One region of the Vibrio tubiashii ATCC 19109 genome, then DNA from elsewhere that is predicted to be linked to it. Evidence: predicted binding sites of a transcription regulator. Region 1 holds the regulator's gene; the other holds the start of a gene.

Region 1 (7,710 bases):
TGTAGCGTTGATAGAAAGAGGACAACTCAACTTCGAAGTCTGACAACAGCGCGTGGTTATCAAGATCTTCGCTAGAAATATGACGCCCTGCTCGCAGCATACTGTCTAGTGCTGGGAACAGAGGGTTTGAAATTGCTTTTGCCAGATTATCTGACATGTATTCATTAATATCGGTCGATGACATTTGCTTGTACCTTTGCACCAAATTCGTTGATCGCTTGCCAGTCCGGTTGAATGGCTTGGTAGTCAGACTCTGAGTAGCCTAAACGTACCGCTTGGTCGATAACAATTCGAGCTAAATCAAAATGATGAGTTTGCGGATGCTGTGCTAGGTAGTCACGTAGCACTAAGCCCAAATCGATAGGTGCGCCTTGCTCTTTATGAACTTTAAGCATGCCTGCAATACGATCTGACAATTCATCATTGACCTGTTGGAACTCTTCGTATTCCACTTCTAGTGGTACTTGGCCGGTAACTTCATCATCTCTCAGTACCAAGGCCTCATCACGAAGATCGGTTAAGCGCTCGGCATCTGCGTAAGTCAGGTACCAAGGCATATCGAAATACTCTTTGACGGATTGACGCAGACGCGAACTGAATGCTCGGTTTTTATCCATATCAATCGCGGTTCGAATAAATTTGTGAACGTGGCGGTCATAACCGATCCAAAGATCGATCGCTTGCTGACCCCAACTGGTGATGCGATCAAGCTTCATTTGCAGACCAAACAGCGTTTCTGCGATGAATTCCAGCTCGTCATCGCCATAAACCAGTTCTTGAATATCAAGAATCTGCGTCTGTAGCTCGTCGCCCGCGGCTTGAAGCGTATCTTGTAGCTCTTTGAGGGTATTAGATGTCTCAGAAAGCAACGCTTCACAGTTGTTGATGGCGTCGCGCCAGTCTTTGTTTAACAGTTCAGCAATCTGAATCTTAACCGACTGCTGCTGCTCATCCATCACACGCTGGTTCAGATCGATCTGATCGAAGATCTCTCCCACGGAGTACTTAAGCACACCATAGACGTTCTTACGCCAGTGACCTGGCGTTCCGCCTTGACGTGCAGACTCAATCGCCTTCGACATTTCGTCAGCAACCATTGAAAGCTGGATCGATAGCTTAAGTTTGGAAAATTCGCGATGTCGGACGTAGTAATCTGTAATCCCTATCGCAAGTGGTGACAGACGATAGATACTGGCTCCATCGGTCACTTCACTGGTAAAACGGCTAATCAGTCGTTGTTTGACCATTTCGTTAATCGCGTTGTTAGCGCGAAACGCCGACGCGTCACCCGTTTCTTCAAATAATCGGGTAACAATGGTAAACGCATCATGCAATTCACCTTCACCTAATTCTTCATCGAACCTTTCATTACTGAGCACAGCAATAGCGATTAGAAATGCCAGTCGCTCTGTTGTCAGGTTCAATGAGAAATCATGCTGCTTAACCCAACCGACCAATTCATCGATCGGCTGCTCAGCATTTAGAGTCATCTCACTCATTGTTAGTCCTGCTTATCTTTCTTTTGTGCCCATACATGTATGTATCGGCCTAACGAGAGGTATGGCTCTTCTCTGCACAGTTGTCTTTCTAGTGCCAACACATCTTCATACTGGTAATCGCCCATGTACTCCATATTGCCTATGTAGTCACTAAAGCAGCGGATACCAGATTTGCCACAAATTGAAAAACCAGCGTCTTCAATCCACTGGTAGACCTCTTCAGGTTTTAAGCCTTTTTGCGGCTGTAATTTAAATCTTTTGCGATGCGGCATTCCGTCTAATACATGAGGAATGTTGCCGCACACGACATTCTTGTAGACCAAACCATGGTGGTTATAGAACATAATAGAAGCCATACCACCCGGCTTTACTTGTTCTAGTACTTTCTCTAGCGCAGGTTTAGGATCTGCTAACCACTCCATCACCGCATGAAACAGGACCACATCCACTTGGGATTCTAGGTGCTGGTCAAGCGATTGGACTGGCGAATGAATGAAGCGATACTGCTCAAGCAGGCCATTTATTGCAATATCCTGCTCTGCCAATAGCAACATTTCAGAAGATAGATCACATAACGCGACATGATGTCCGAGCTTAGCTAGCTTTTGCGACATTTGTGCCAAACCGCCACCCGCATCTAGCACATTGAGTTGCTGATTTGCCCCATCAACAGTATTAAGTATCTGTTGAAGATCTTCCCAAACAATGACTTGGCGAATCTCTCCTTTGTCAGAACCGTAAATATTTTTTGCAAATTTGTGGGCAATATCGTCGAAATTGCGGTCTTCAGTCACAGCAGCTTAGGTTATCATGTCTAATCGTGCTGCTATTCTGTCATAAGAAAAGCAGGAATAAAGAGGCTTTCTCTTAAATTATAATCAATTGATGTTTTTTCGGACTATTTAGTATGTTTGAGCTGAAAAAAGTTGTGTCTTCTCTACTTATGCCGCTTCCCGCGATGCTAATCATCGGTCTATTCGGCTTAATGTTGATCATGTTTACCCGTAAACAGAAGACAGGCTGCTTTGTTGTTCTATTCTCTTTCATCGGTATCTTCCTCATCGCTTTTCAACCCGTTTCTTCTCGTTTGTTGATGCCGCTTGAACGCCAATACTCGGCCTTTTTTCCGGTCGACCAATCGATCGATTACGTTATGGTGCTCGGCAGTGGTCATGTCGTAGACGATAAGATCCCGCCCACTTCTGAATTAAGCCGAACCGGTTTGATGCGCCTTGCCGAAGGTATTCGCATCATGCGAATTTACCCTGGGTCTAAATTGATTTTGTCTGGCTATGCGGGCGGCTCTGAAGTGAGCAATGCCCGTATGATGGCGAAAGTGGCTCTCGCCCTTGGCGTCTCGAAATCTGACATTATTCTGTTAGAAACCGCCAAAGATACTTGGGAAGAAGCTCGACAAGCGGCAGCATTCGTTAATACCAAAAAGCTGGTTGTTGTAACGTCAGCCAGTCATATGGAGCGTGCTCTGAATGAATTCTACTCGGCAGGATTAAAGCCGTACCCTGCACCTACCAATTACCTTGCGCATGATAAAGTTACACAAGCATGGGCTAAATACACACCTAAAGCGGTGTATTTGGAGCAAACCGAGCGTTATTGGCACGAAACCTTAGGTCAAATTTGGCAAACGCTTAGGAATTGGGCGTCAGATTATGAAGAGCAAGCGCTGCAAGCTTCTGAAAGCAAAGTTTGATACCAAGTAAACTATGAATCCTAGATAGAAAAATACCGAGTCAAGCCTCGGTATTTTTATGTCTGTTGACGCGGTAACATTTAGTCACCTGCAAACATATAGCCTTCGCCATGAACGGTGACAAAAATTTGTGGATTCTTTGGATCGAATTCCATTTTTGCTCGCATGCGACGAATCAAGACATCAATTGTGCGATCGTTTGGTGCATCAACACGGTGGCTGATCATATTTAAGATACGTTCACGGCTGAGAACCTGATTCGGATAAGAGGATAAAGCCACTAGCAGTTCATATTCTGCTTTAGTCAGCTTAACCGGCTCACCGTTACGACTCAGTGCACGGCGCTGAACGTCAAACGTCCACTCACCAAAGCGAACAACATTATCATCTTGCTTCGCTGCGCTGTCAGAGCCTGACGAGTTACGTGCAGCGGAAATTCGCCACAGTAAATTCTTAACTCGAACCAATAGCTCGCGTAATTCAAAAGGTTTAGTGACATAGTCATCGGCGCCCATTTCAAGGCCAACGATTTTGTCGATGCTGTCCGTGCGTCCTGTTACCAGGATAATTCCAATGTCTGATTGACTGCGAAGTTCGCGAGTTAGCATTAATCCATCTTCACCGGGTAGATTAATATCCAACATCACCAAATCAATCGCGTTGCTTTGTAGCATGTCTCGCATCTGCTCGCCGCTTTCTGCTTCGCTGACTTGGTAACCTTCATTCTGAAAGTAGCCAACGAGCTTGCTGCGAGTCACTACGTCGTCTTCTACTACTAGTACGTGATAACTCATCTGCACCACTTAATTTGCATTGGGAATAGTTCTATCATTTATTCTATTCATAAATAGTAACATTTCTAGTATTTATCACTTTAAAAACGAGAAAGATGATTTTTTATTGATTCAAGACAAAACCGCCGCCTTTGTTAATAAATGCTCATAATTCGTCTTTTATTGTCACGTAAGCCATTACCGCTATTCATTTTTATTAGTTACACTAATAGGTAGTTATTTTGGGAGTGATACCTAATGCAAGAAATCAAAGCATTCAACGAGAAACGTGCGGAAATCTATTGGTGGCTTTCAAGCCTTTACGCCAAAGAATTAACGGAAGAGAACCTTGAACAGTACCATTCAGCTCAAATCCGCTCTTTCCTTACTGGCCTTGGCGAGAATGCCGATCTAAAGCCGTCGATTGATCGTGTCATTGATGCACTCAATCGCCTTATCGATCGCGAAGATGCACAACTAGAGCTTGCCGCTGATTTTTGTGATCTATTTTTGAAGTCTGATCGCGACTCTGCACTACCTTACGCTTCAATGTACATTGGAGAGACTGGCCTGCTTAACGACAAACCAGCGAAAGAGATGGAAGCGTTAATGCTAGAGCATGGTGTTGCTGTCGATGAAGGCTTAAATGAACCTGCTGACCATATTGCCATTGAGCTGGATTTTCTCGGCAACCTCATCATTCGCTCTAATGAGCTTGAGCAAGAGCGTCATATTGAAGAAGCACTGATCGAGCAAGAGGGCTTCATTCGTCAGCACCTTCTAAGTTGGACCCCTAAGTTTTCAGCTAAGTGTCAAACACTCGATGAGTTCGGTTTTTACTCGGCGATCGCTTCTCTCACAGTGGCATTCTTAGAGTTAGATTGCACATACTTAATCGGTGAATAGAGTCTGACAATGTGAACTGACACAGGTCAGTTCGAAGAAATGTGTTTGCCCTAAGTCGGATTGCGGTCTAAAATCGTGACCGCAAACGATAAAAATGAACTATTCAAATACAAACCGCTAAATAAGAGCGGTTTTTGTGTTTCTGATACTTTCTGCCAACTTATTCTAAACTGAATATATTCTCGTGGCAGTCATCGACAGGACAAAATTTATGGCCACTATTAAAGACGTTGCTCGCCTTGCTGGTGTTTCAACAACCACTGTGTCTCACGTGATTAACAAAACACGCTTTGTTGCCGAAGCGACACAAGAAAAAGTGATGGAAGCGGTAACCGAGCTTAATTATGCACCGAGTGCAGTTGCTCGTAGTCTTAAGTGCAACACTACTCGTACAATCGGTATGTTAGTGACACAATCGACGAACCTATTTTTCTCAGAAGTTATCGACGGCGTAGAAAGCTACTGTTACCGCCAAGGTTACACCTTGATTCTGTGTAATACAGGCGGCATCTATGAAAAACAACGCGACTACATTCGCATGTTGGCTGAAAAGCGTGTAGATGGCATCCTAGTGATGTGTTCAGATCTGACTGAAGAGCTGAGCGAAATGCTTGATCGCCACAAAGATATTCCAAAAGTAGTTATGGATTGGGGCCCAGAGAGTTCTCAAGCAGATAAGATCATCGATAACTCAGAAGAAGGCGGCTACTTAGCAACCAAATACCTAATTGAACGTGGTCACACTGACATTGCTTGTTTAAGTGGTCACTTCGAAAAAGCAGCATGTGTTGAGCGTATTAGTGGCTTTAAGCGTGCCATGGCCGAAGCGGAACTACCGGTAAATGAAGATTGGATTCTTGAAGGTAACTTCGAATGTGATACAGCGGTATTGGCGGCAGATAAAATTGTTGCAATGGATAAAAAGCCAACAGCCGTGTTCTGTTTTAATGACACCATGGCACTTGGTTTAATGAGCCGCCTGCAACAAAAAGGCATTCAAATCCCACAAGATATTTCCGTAATTGGTTACGATAATATTGAACTGGCCGAGTACTTCTCTCCGCCGTTAACAACGGTTCACCAACCAAAACGTCGTGTTGGTAAGAATGCCTTTGAAATTCTTCTTGAGCGAATTAAAGACAAAGAGCACGAAAAACGCGTGTTTGAGATGCACCCAGAGATTGTTGAGCGTAATACCGTTCGTAATCTAAATAAATAACCTTAACTCAGACGCTTAGCTAGTAGCCGTACTATTGGCTAAGCGTATATCTCCCCTCTATTTATTGAACCAATGTCACATTTATCCTATACAAACGTGATGTTCTGCGCAGAATTTATTTATTCTTAAAGTGTTCGATTAATGCCACGAACAGGGCAAACCATTCCGAAAGGATGGGACGCAAAGCCTCCGGCCTTAAACAATTTATTGTCTGGTAGCGGGGTTGCCGATGGCGAATATGCAAACTGTCATACCGCTTTTACTTGCACTCGTATGACACCTTACTGACAATGTCTCTGCATAATTTTGCTAATCTCTCGGACCTGCATTGGTGGCGTATACTTATACACCGAGAAAACACAGCATGGATAAACCAATACTAAAAGACTCAATGCGTTTATTTGAGCAGTTAGGACATATCAAGTCTCGCTCAATGTTTGGTGGCTTTGGCATTTTTGCTGATGACACTATGTTCGCACTTGTCGTCAACGATAAGCTTCACGTACGCGCGGACGCGGCTCTCGCTAAACAATTTAAGTCTCAAGGGCTAGAACCTTACGTATACAAAAAACGCGGCTTTCCCGTCGTGACAAAGTATTTTGCGCTTTGTGATGACTGGGCAGCAGACGCAGGTAAAACGTTAAAGATTGCTAGCGTCGCGTTAAAAGCCGCAAACCAAGAGAAACAATGCCAATCGCAGGCGAAACCGAATCGCTTGAAGGATCTTCCTAATTTAAGGCTAGCGACAGAACGCATGCTTAAGAAAGCAGGCATAGACACTGTCGAAAACTTAGAAGAGGTGGGCGCCGTACACGCTTTTAAGGCTATCCAGTCTACACACTCTGCCGATGTTAACATCGAACTTCTCTGGGCTTTAGAAGGTGCTATTAAAGGCACGCACTGGTCGGTTATCCCACAAAGCCGACGTCAGGAACTGTTAACGCAAGTTAGCTAATCTAAAACAATATATCTAGAAGAAGTCAGCCTTAGTGCTGACTTTTTTATTGTTTTTTATCTGCCACCTTGAAATTTGTCGCTTGCTTTCCCTGTCTTGTCTAGTAACACTAATATTTGATATCCATGAAATTAAATGGAGCTGCTCAACATGAATAAAAAGATCATCCTAGGAATTGTTTTCGTCGCATTGATTGTTTTACTTGGCGTCAATTTTGGCCAGTATCTCACGCTAGACAATGCCAAAGCCCAGCAAGCTGAGCTTGCGGCATTTATTGCTGACAACTTTACTATCGCCGCGGCGAGCTATTTTATCGCCTATGTTGCCATCACCGCTTTTTCGATTCCTGGCGCTGCGGTCGTGACTCTTTTGGGTGCTGCCCTTTTCGGTTTCTGGACAAGCTTACTGCTGGTTTCTTTCGCTAGCACCATAGGTGCAACACTCGCATTTTTGAGCAGCCGATACTTATTGCGTGATTGGGTACAAAGCAAATTTGGTGAAAAGCTCAATGCCATCAACCAAGGCGTTGAAAAAGATGGCGCATTTTATCTGTTCTCACTGAGATTAATTCCAGTGTTCCCATTCTTCCTCATCAACTTGTTAATGGGTTTAACACCTATCGCGACGGCTCGATTCTATTTGGTGAG
Region 2 (7,710 bases), on a different replicon from region 1:
AGGAGTAGACTAAATCCAGAGTTGGCTGATAGGCATGCTTCTATCGTAGTTATGGGCAATTTGCGCTTGCAGAAGTTCAGCTGTCGCCACCGCATCGGTCAAGGCATGGTGTGGCGTGTAGAGTGGGAGACCATACCGAGAGCGACTTGCTCCAAGTCTTACCGATTCTGGCTTTCTACCTCGTATCTTATTTAAAATGCCCCCACTGGCTTTTTGCTGCAGCTGAGTTTCGATGTGCATGGTATCGACAACTGGAAACTCAATGCCTTCTTTGATGCGTGCATTAAGCGCTTTATCAAAAAACTCACGCTCAATTCGCTGGTAATGAACCACCATGATCTTACCTGCCATTTGGGCAAGTATCTCTTCATAAACGCCAATTAGGTCCGGTGCGTCAAGTACATCGGAGTGGGTAATACCGTGTATGACGACTGACTCTTCAGCTAACTGCTTGCGTGGCTTGACGGTCCAATGCTGCGCTTGATTGATAAAAATGCGATTGAGGTTAAATGGCACAGTACCTATGGTAATGATGTCATCCTCATCCGAATCAAGCCCTGTGGTTTCAAAGTCCATGGCAAGAAAGGTGACTTCTTCAAGCGGAGTCGAAGGAGCGGGCACTCCCGCTTGATAATATTGCTTTAAAGCGTGGTTCTGTGCGACCTCTAACTTACGGCTGAACTTAGTTTGCCAGTCAATAGAGGGTGGAGACATAATTTTATTCAGCATAGCCACCTCACTTAAAGTTGTTGCTCGCTTGGTAACGGAACTTCAAGAAGTTTTGCGCGTTACTTAGGATCTGGAATGCATCTTTTAAATTGCGTCTCTCAAAATCCGACAGGTTTTCCGGCTCAATGTTGTTATCAGGATCAATCTTGTTTTCAACGTCTAGTGCTTGGTGGCGAATCCGCACCATAGAGATAAACTCAAGAGCATCACTTAAATCCCTAGCTTTGCCTTTAGGCAAAATGCCCGCCTCGTGGATATCATCTAATCGCTCAAAAGAGTTCTTAGAGCGAGAGCCAACCGCAAGCGCATGTACACGAATCAAATCCGCCAATGGCGCGGTACCACGACGCTTGAGATTGATGGAGTTCTTATGTTGACCATCTTTTTCCATCACGAAGTCTTTAAAGAAGCCAAGTGGAGGAGTTCTGTTCATCGCATTGCGGGCTAAACAGGCGAGGAAGCGATTGTTTTTACGCGCACGGCGCACAATAAACCCGTTGAGGTGTTCGGCCCATTTCAATCGACCATAAACACCGTCGAGGTCAAAAAATATCGAGGCGTTAAGTAGGGCTTTAGGGTTTGGGTCATCAATCCAATCGGCAAAACACTCTTCCCATTCAGTACGAGTCATGCGCCAATCTGGATTGGTTGCCATAATGTCGCCAGTACAGTAGGTGTAACCGCATTTGTCTAAGCCGTCACAGACAATCTTCGCCAGCTGAGCGAAGTAACTATCGTGTTGCTCTTTGATAAAGGAATTATCAAGAATGATGGCGTTGTCTTGATCGGTGACAAGCAGTTGCTCGTCTCGACCCATCGAGCCCAGTGCAACAAAGCAGTAGGGTACGGGAGGTTCACCGAGCTCTTCTTCTGCAAGCTCGATGATGCGTTGTTTAAAGCTTCGGCCAATCACTGACATTGCACTACCCACCATATGTGAGTTGGCGTCTTCATTTACTAAACGTACAAAACTGTCTTTTACTTGCTCTGAAAGGGTAGAAAGCTCTTCGACTGACTGTTGCTGGAAAATGGTACTGACAAGCAGCAGAGAGTTTTGAGATTCGTAACGGACAATATCCGTAGCTTCGATGATGCCAATCGGCTGCTTATCCTTTAGCACAGGAAGGTGATGAACGTTATAACGCAGCATCGTCAGCATGGCTTCATACACATAAGCGTTATGGTCGAGTGAAATCACCTCTGTGGTCATTACCGTTGATACTTCATCGCTTGGGTCTAGCCCCTGGGCGAGTACACGGGTACACAGATCTCGGTCGGTGATAATACCAACCAGCGGGTTGTTATCGTCTTCGTCGTCTTGAGCAATATCTGGGTCGACGATCAATAGTGAAGAAACATTTTCTTCCGCCATTTTGATTGCCGCGTTCTGAATCGTTTCAGACATTGGAATCGTTGGCGCTTCACTGGTTAGTAGGGTTCTTACTTTGGACGTCGTCAGGTCGTTTTGTTCACTGCTATTAGAGACGGTTTGACGCAAACGCGCGGTATCTTCTACCTCAACGAAATCAGCGAAGGTTTCATGCTCGTCATAGAGTTCTTGGAAGACCGCCTCAGGAATACAGTAGAGCAGAGTATCTTTTATCGCTTTGGCAGGGAAACGCACTTTGTTGTTTGTGAGTAGTCCCATCTGACCAAACAAGGAACCTTCATCAAGACGGTTGTAGAGCTCGCCTTTGCGTCGATAAACTTCAACCACACCACTTCGTACCATATAAAGATCGTGGATTTCATCGCCGAAGTGGATGATAGGCGTATCTTCACGGTAGTAAGAAATCTCAACGTGTTTGGTGACATAGTTGAGTACATCGTCTTCGAGTTCGTCAAAAGGTGGGTGTTGGGATAGGAAATTTTTAATTTCCAATAACTCTGCTTCCATGAAAACATCCGGTCTGTTCGAGTAATGTTTCAATGGTACATGATCTTGTGGTGGACTGCATGACTTGTCGAGATTGCGCTAAAGAAAAGAGGCTAAGTTTTAATCACTTAGCCTCTTCGAGAATTCGTTGGTCAATCGCGGTTAGCTTAAGCCAATAATATTGCCTTCGTCATCGAGATCGAGATTCATAAACGCAGGCCTCTCTGGTAAGCCCGGCATCGTCATTACGTTGCCACACAGCGCGTAGACAAAGCCCGCACCCGCACACAGTCGTAACTCACGGATTGGCACATCGAAGCCAGAAGGCGCACCTTTAATGCTGCCATTGGTGGAAATAGACAGTGGTGTTTTTGCAAGGCAAACCGCTAAGTTGTCGAAGCCATGCTGTTTTAACTCATCAAGTTGTTTTCTTGCTTGGTAACTAAGAGTGATACCACATGCGCCATAACCTGCTTCAGCCACAGCCATTAACTTCTCTTCGGTTGTTTGGCTAAATTGATACAGCGGCTTGAAGTGAGCTGTTTTGTCACATTGAGCAACGACTTTCTTTGCTAGCTCTAGTGTCCCTTCGCCACCTCTAGCGAACCCTTCGCTGATAGCGACTTCGACATCATTTGGTAACGCTTCAATCATAGCTTTTAGCGCTTGAAGTTCTTGGTCACTATCTTGCGGGAAGCGGTTGATCGCAACGACCGCAGGCACACCGTACTTGTTGACGTTGTTAATATGCCATTTTAGGTTTTCGAAGCCTGCAATGAGGGCGCTCTCGTCATTTTCAAATAGCGAATCAGGTATCGTTTGACCTGGTTTTAGATCGTAGTGCCCAGAGTTCGCTTTGAGGCCGCGCAGTGTAGCCACTATCACAGCACAATCGGGTGATTTATCTGACATTTGAGCTTTGATATTACACGCTTTCTCGAACCCCATATCTGAACCAAATCCACCTTCAGTGACGGTGTAATCACACAGTTTTGTCGCGATGTTGTCAGCGATTATCGATGAGTTACCATGAGCAATATTAGCAAACGGGCCTGCGTGGATAAGCGTTGGAACGCCTTCTAAGGTTTGCATCAAGGTTGGCTCAATCGCTTCTTTCATGCTGACGGCCATGGCGCCTGCGACCTGCAAATCTTCCGTGGTGATAGGTTTGCCTTCGATGTTGTAAGCAACAACTATACGGCCAATACGAGCTCGAAGGTCTTTTAAATCAGAAGCGAGAGCAAGAATCGCCATAAGCTCAGAAGCGGCTGAGATATCAAATCCATCTTGGCGTTCGAAGCCATTAATCGTTTTATTGGCTTCATTTTGACCGACAGTAACCATGCGCAATGCTCGGTCATTGTGGTCCATGACACGCTTCCAAACAACGCGCTGAGGGTCGATTTTGAGAGCAGTCAAACCACTGCGCTGTTCAAAGTCTTTATAGCCTTGACGTTGCTCGTGATAGATACGAGCATCTATGGCCGCTGCGGCTAAGTTGTGCGCTGCGGTAACCGCATGAATATCACCTGTAAGGTGCAGGTTTAACTCTTCCATTGGAGCCACCTGAGAGTAACCGCCGCCTGCCGCGCCACCTTTGACTCCAAATACAGGGCCCATTGAAGGTTGGCGTATACATGCCAAGACTGAACGTTTGAGTTTGGCAATGCCCTGAGACAGACCAATCGTCGTCACTGTTTTACCTTCGCCAAGTGGCGTTGGCGTAATCGCGGTAACCAGAATAAGCTTGCCAGTTGAGTTTTCCTGCAGACGTTTGAGACTGTGCAAACTTACTTTAGCCTTGTGTTTTCCTTGGCTATGGAACTCGTTGGCATGCAAACCGGCACGCTCAGCAACTTGAGAAATTGGGTGTAGTTTTGTCTCGCGACAGATCTCAATATCAGACAGCATAAAACCCTCAAAATAGACACATAAAAAGTGAGGCAATCGTTTGCGTGCAAATAATAGCGATTAAATTTGCTTTGTAAAGCTCTGATTGTAGAAGAGTGGATTATACGTGTGTCATGGGCGATGGGCAAAAGAAAGCCCCATGTAAATTACGATGGGGCGTTTTCGTTAGTACCAGTCATCTTCAGGGATTATTTTCCCTTCAGGAGCATAAGGATCATCATCAAACGGATGTTCAGCCTTGTTCCTAAGGCTATCAAGCTGATGTTCAAGCATCTGTACGGTGTCGTAGTCACCTTCTGAGCAGGCAACATAAATTTGTTGTTCCAAAGCTCTAATGCTGTCATTGATACCCATAGTCACCTCCCTGAGCGTGTCATGCGCAGTTGAACGGTTCTACCTATTCTCAAATCTATTGTAGTCAAGCAGGCCAAATTCGATAGGTTGATCCTCTTGATACCATGCATGAACTCTGTCGCTAAACGGCCAAAATTGGTCAGAACTACGACGAATTGCAAAGGTATCCAACAGCTTAACGTAATCTTCTTCGCTCGAAATATTTTTCAACATTTCGACCAGTTTTGGCACTTGCTGTTCTTTAAGGGATAGATACGCAGCAGGGTAACTACCGATCACTCCACGAACCAAAGTAAGATCATCATTGGCTGGATCGCGGTTACTCTCTTCATCAAATAGACTGGAAATGTTGGTATGAGCATTATTGTGCAGCAAGGTGTAGAGCTGATCTTTACCGCTATCAGACTCAATCATTAACATCATTATCTGAGGCAGATAAATAAGCCCTTTGCCTTTGATATTATCGATACTGCGTAGCAACTGCTCATTTTCCAGTTTCATTCCCGTTTGCTCGATTTTGAAGCGGTTAGTCAGTACTGGAGCAAGTTGAGTCTGCAAAATATCGTATAGCTCAGCTTTTGGATCGTCTGTCTGGTACGGCACTTGTGTCGGTTGGTCAAACGGCTTAACGTTACGTTGTAAAAAGTCACTAAGCTGAGCGCTTTGGTCTTTGTACCAGCTAGAGTGTTCTTTGTGGCGCATTTCTCTAGGTAAGAGGGCAACGAAATTACTTTCGCCTTCAAGGCGCAAGAAGTCCATAAACATTCGCGTCATTAACTGATGGCCGAAGTTACCGTACACATCGAACCCAGCCACTAGTAAATAGTGGATACGCTCGATGAGAGCATAGTCCAACACCCAAGCGGTTTTTGGGGGAGTACCGACTAAGCCCTGAACAACAGAAGCACTATCGAAGTGCCTGAATACCGTAAGGGCTGCGTTCTGATTGGTTCCTTCTCCCGTCCAAATGACATCGGTGGTTAGATGCTTACCGCCTTCAAACCACTGATTGATAAAGTCAGACTTTGCTTGTAAATAACGCGCTTGCTGCCTTGAGTAAGATACCCAGTTCGTCACGGGTAAGGTATTGCTTTCAAGTTCACCAGGCAGTTTTAAGTTGTCTGCTTGCGCGTGATAAAACTCGTTCACTTCAGGAATATCTGCTTTGTCTGGGTCTAGAAAGAACACCCAGAAGCGGTCATTGATGACATTTAGCGCCAATTGCCCACGACAAACCGGCCCTTTGATAAAGGCATTAATCGTGTTTTGCGAGTTGTCGAGCATAAACTTGAAGCGCGCTTTAACTGGTATATCAATAAACGCCGTCATCGGGTTTGCGGCAACTTCAGGGGTATAGTCTGGAAGCCTCGCAACATCGTAATCCGCGTCGATAAACCACTCTTTCCAATCATTGATTCGCTCTTCATTCAAGGCAAATGGCATATGAGTTTTATCAACAATGGTGCCTTGCTCTGGAATCAATCGGTAATAAACGCGAGAAACGCCCGGATCATCATACGGTCGGCGAGTCGCAATGCGCCTCACAGGTTGGCCTGGTGGAGTCGTAGAGCGCACTAAGGTAAAGAAGCGTGGCTGCTGTTCGTTTAAGTCGGAAAAATATAAGTGCGACAAAAACAGATGTTCGTAGATGTAACGAGCAGCAAGCTGAACCTTACGAGAACTTTTGTTGAGCAATGTTTCGTATTCGCTCACTAGCTGTGCTTGCGCTGGCGTTAAAGGCAGCGGCTGATTCATTATCGCACCATCTTGTAGCCAACTGATCAGTGTGGAGTATTCGTTGGTATCTAAGTTGGGCATCCCATAAGGCATACCCCAAGTCGGGTAGTCCTGTAAGTACTGGTCATACTCTTCAATCGTCGGACATACTTGAGAGCGGTCAATTGAAAAATCGAAGCCTTCGAGTTGAGTTTGATCTGGCAGCGGGTGAGCCTCTTTTTGCATCAGCATGCGAGCAATCAGCCCGGCTTCTAAGTTGGCGGTTGGATTTTGTACACGTTCATTGAGGACAGGGCTAAAACCAAGATCGCGCCACTCTTGAGTTGTTTGAGCATCCTCAAATAGTCGATGAGGTGTGGCAGCTGTTAGGCGAGTCCCTTGATAGATGAGTTCTTTACTTGAACCGCGGTCGATCCCTTCAACCGATGACATTTTCAGTTGGCATGGGGCATCGTAACAAGCGTGGCAGACAACACAGCGTTTATCGATAATGGGTTTAACCTCAGTAAGGAAGGAATCACTTTCTGCGCTATCCACATCAGTGCGGCGCTCCTGCACGTTAGGTTCGCCAAATAACTGGTCGTAATTTAGCCCAGCATAAGTGGCACAGCCGGCGAACGTTAATACCACTGCCATCATCAAAAATGTACGTAAATTCATCTGGATACTTGTACTGACTATTCAATGGACTAATTGCAGCAGATGGCTTCAATAATGGCAAATAATACTTTTGCCCAATTGATAAAAATGACAAAGAAAATGATTGGTTTTAGATTACGGGCTGTCGTATTTCGCTCCTGATTAAGTCAACAATGACTCGCACCGCAATACCGATAAATGACTTCAAATTTTAATAGTTTTGACTGAAAGAATTTTAAATTGTTTAATGTAATACAATATAGTTTTGTAAGTTGAATAATTGTGAGTGTTGATAATCGTTCCCCTAGCTCTGTTGATATAATCGCCAAAGAAGGTGGTTGTATACCTGAAATTCCAAGTATAGTTTCATATAAAAGTAAGCACTTTAAAATGTTACTTGAAAACTCTGACAATGAAACGATTGAACAGGTGAGAAAAGAGTTTAATACCGCTTGTGATGAGTT

Evidence for each region. Region 1 encodes PurR, which represses purine synthesis genes. Its sites were predicted from a motif close to TNANGNAAACGTTTNCNTNA; they were not measured.
Region 2: IX91_RS20545 (formate--tetrahydrofolate ligase) is a predicted target of PurR. The motif match lies at 4,545-4,564, and genes of this name have one in related genera.

The regions. Positions count from the first base shown of each region.
Region 1 is NZ_CP009354.1:1,136,269-1,143,978, reverse strand. It holds gene mukE (chromosome partition protein MukE) at 1-184, opposite strand, end outside; gene mukF (chromosome partition protein MukF) at 165-1,499, opposite strand; gene cmoM (tRNA uridine 5-oxyacetic acid(34) methyltransferase CmoM) at 1,502-2,293, opposite strand; gene elyC (envelope biogenesis factor ElyC) at 2,407-3,210, shown strand; gene torR (two-component system response regulator TorR) at 3,291-4,004, opposite strand; gene torD (molecular chaperone TorD) at 4,242-4,889, shown strand; gene purR (HTH-type transcriptional repressor PurR) at 5,101-6,108, shown strand; cyclic di-GMP riboswitch class I at 6,253-6,339, shown strand; gene IX91_RS05180 (TfoX/Sxy family DNA transformation protein) at 6,473-7,063, shown strand; gene IX91_RS05175 (TVP38/TMEM64 family protein) at 7,214-7,710, shown strand, end outside.
Region 2 is NZ_CP009355.1:1,196,990-1,204,699, reverse strand. It holds gene IX91_RS20555 (3'-5' exonuclease) at 10-729, opposite strand; gene IX91_RS20550 (DUF294 nucleotidyltransferase-like domain-containing protein) at 737-2,626, opposite strand; gene IX91_RS20545 (formate--tetrahydrofolate ligase) at 2,768-4,516, opposite strand; gene IX91_RS20540 (hypothetical protein) at 4,682-4,870, opposite strand; gene IX91_RS20535 (fatty acid cis/trans isomerase) at 4,910-7,267, opposite strand; gene IX91_RS20530 (hypothetical protein) at 7,529-7,710, shown strand, end outside.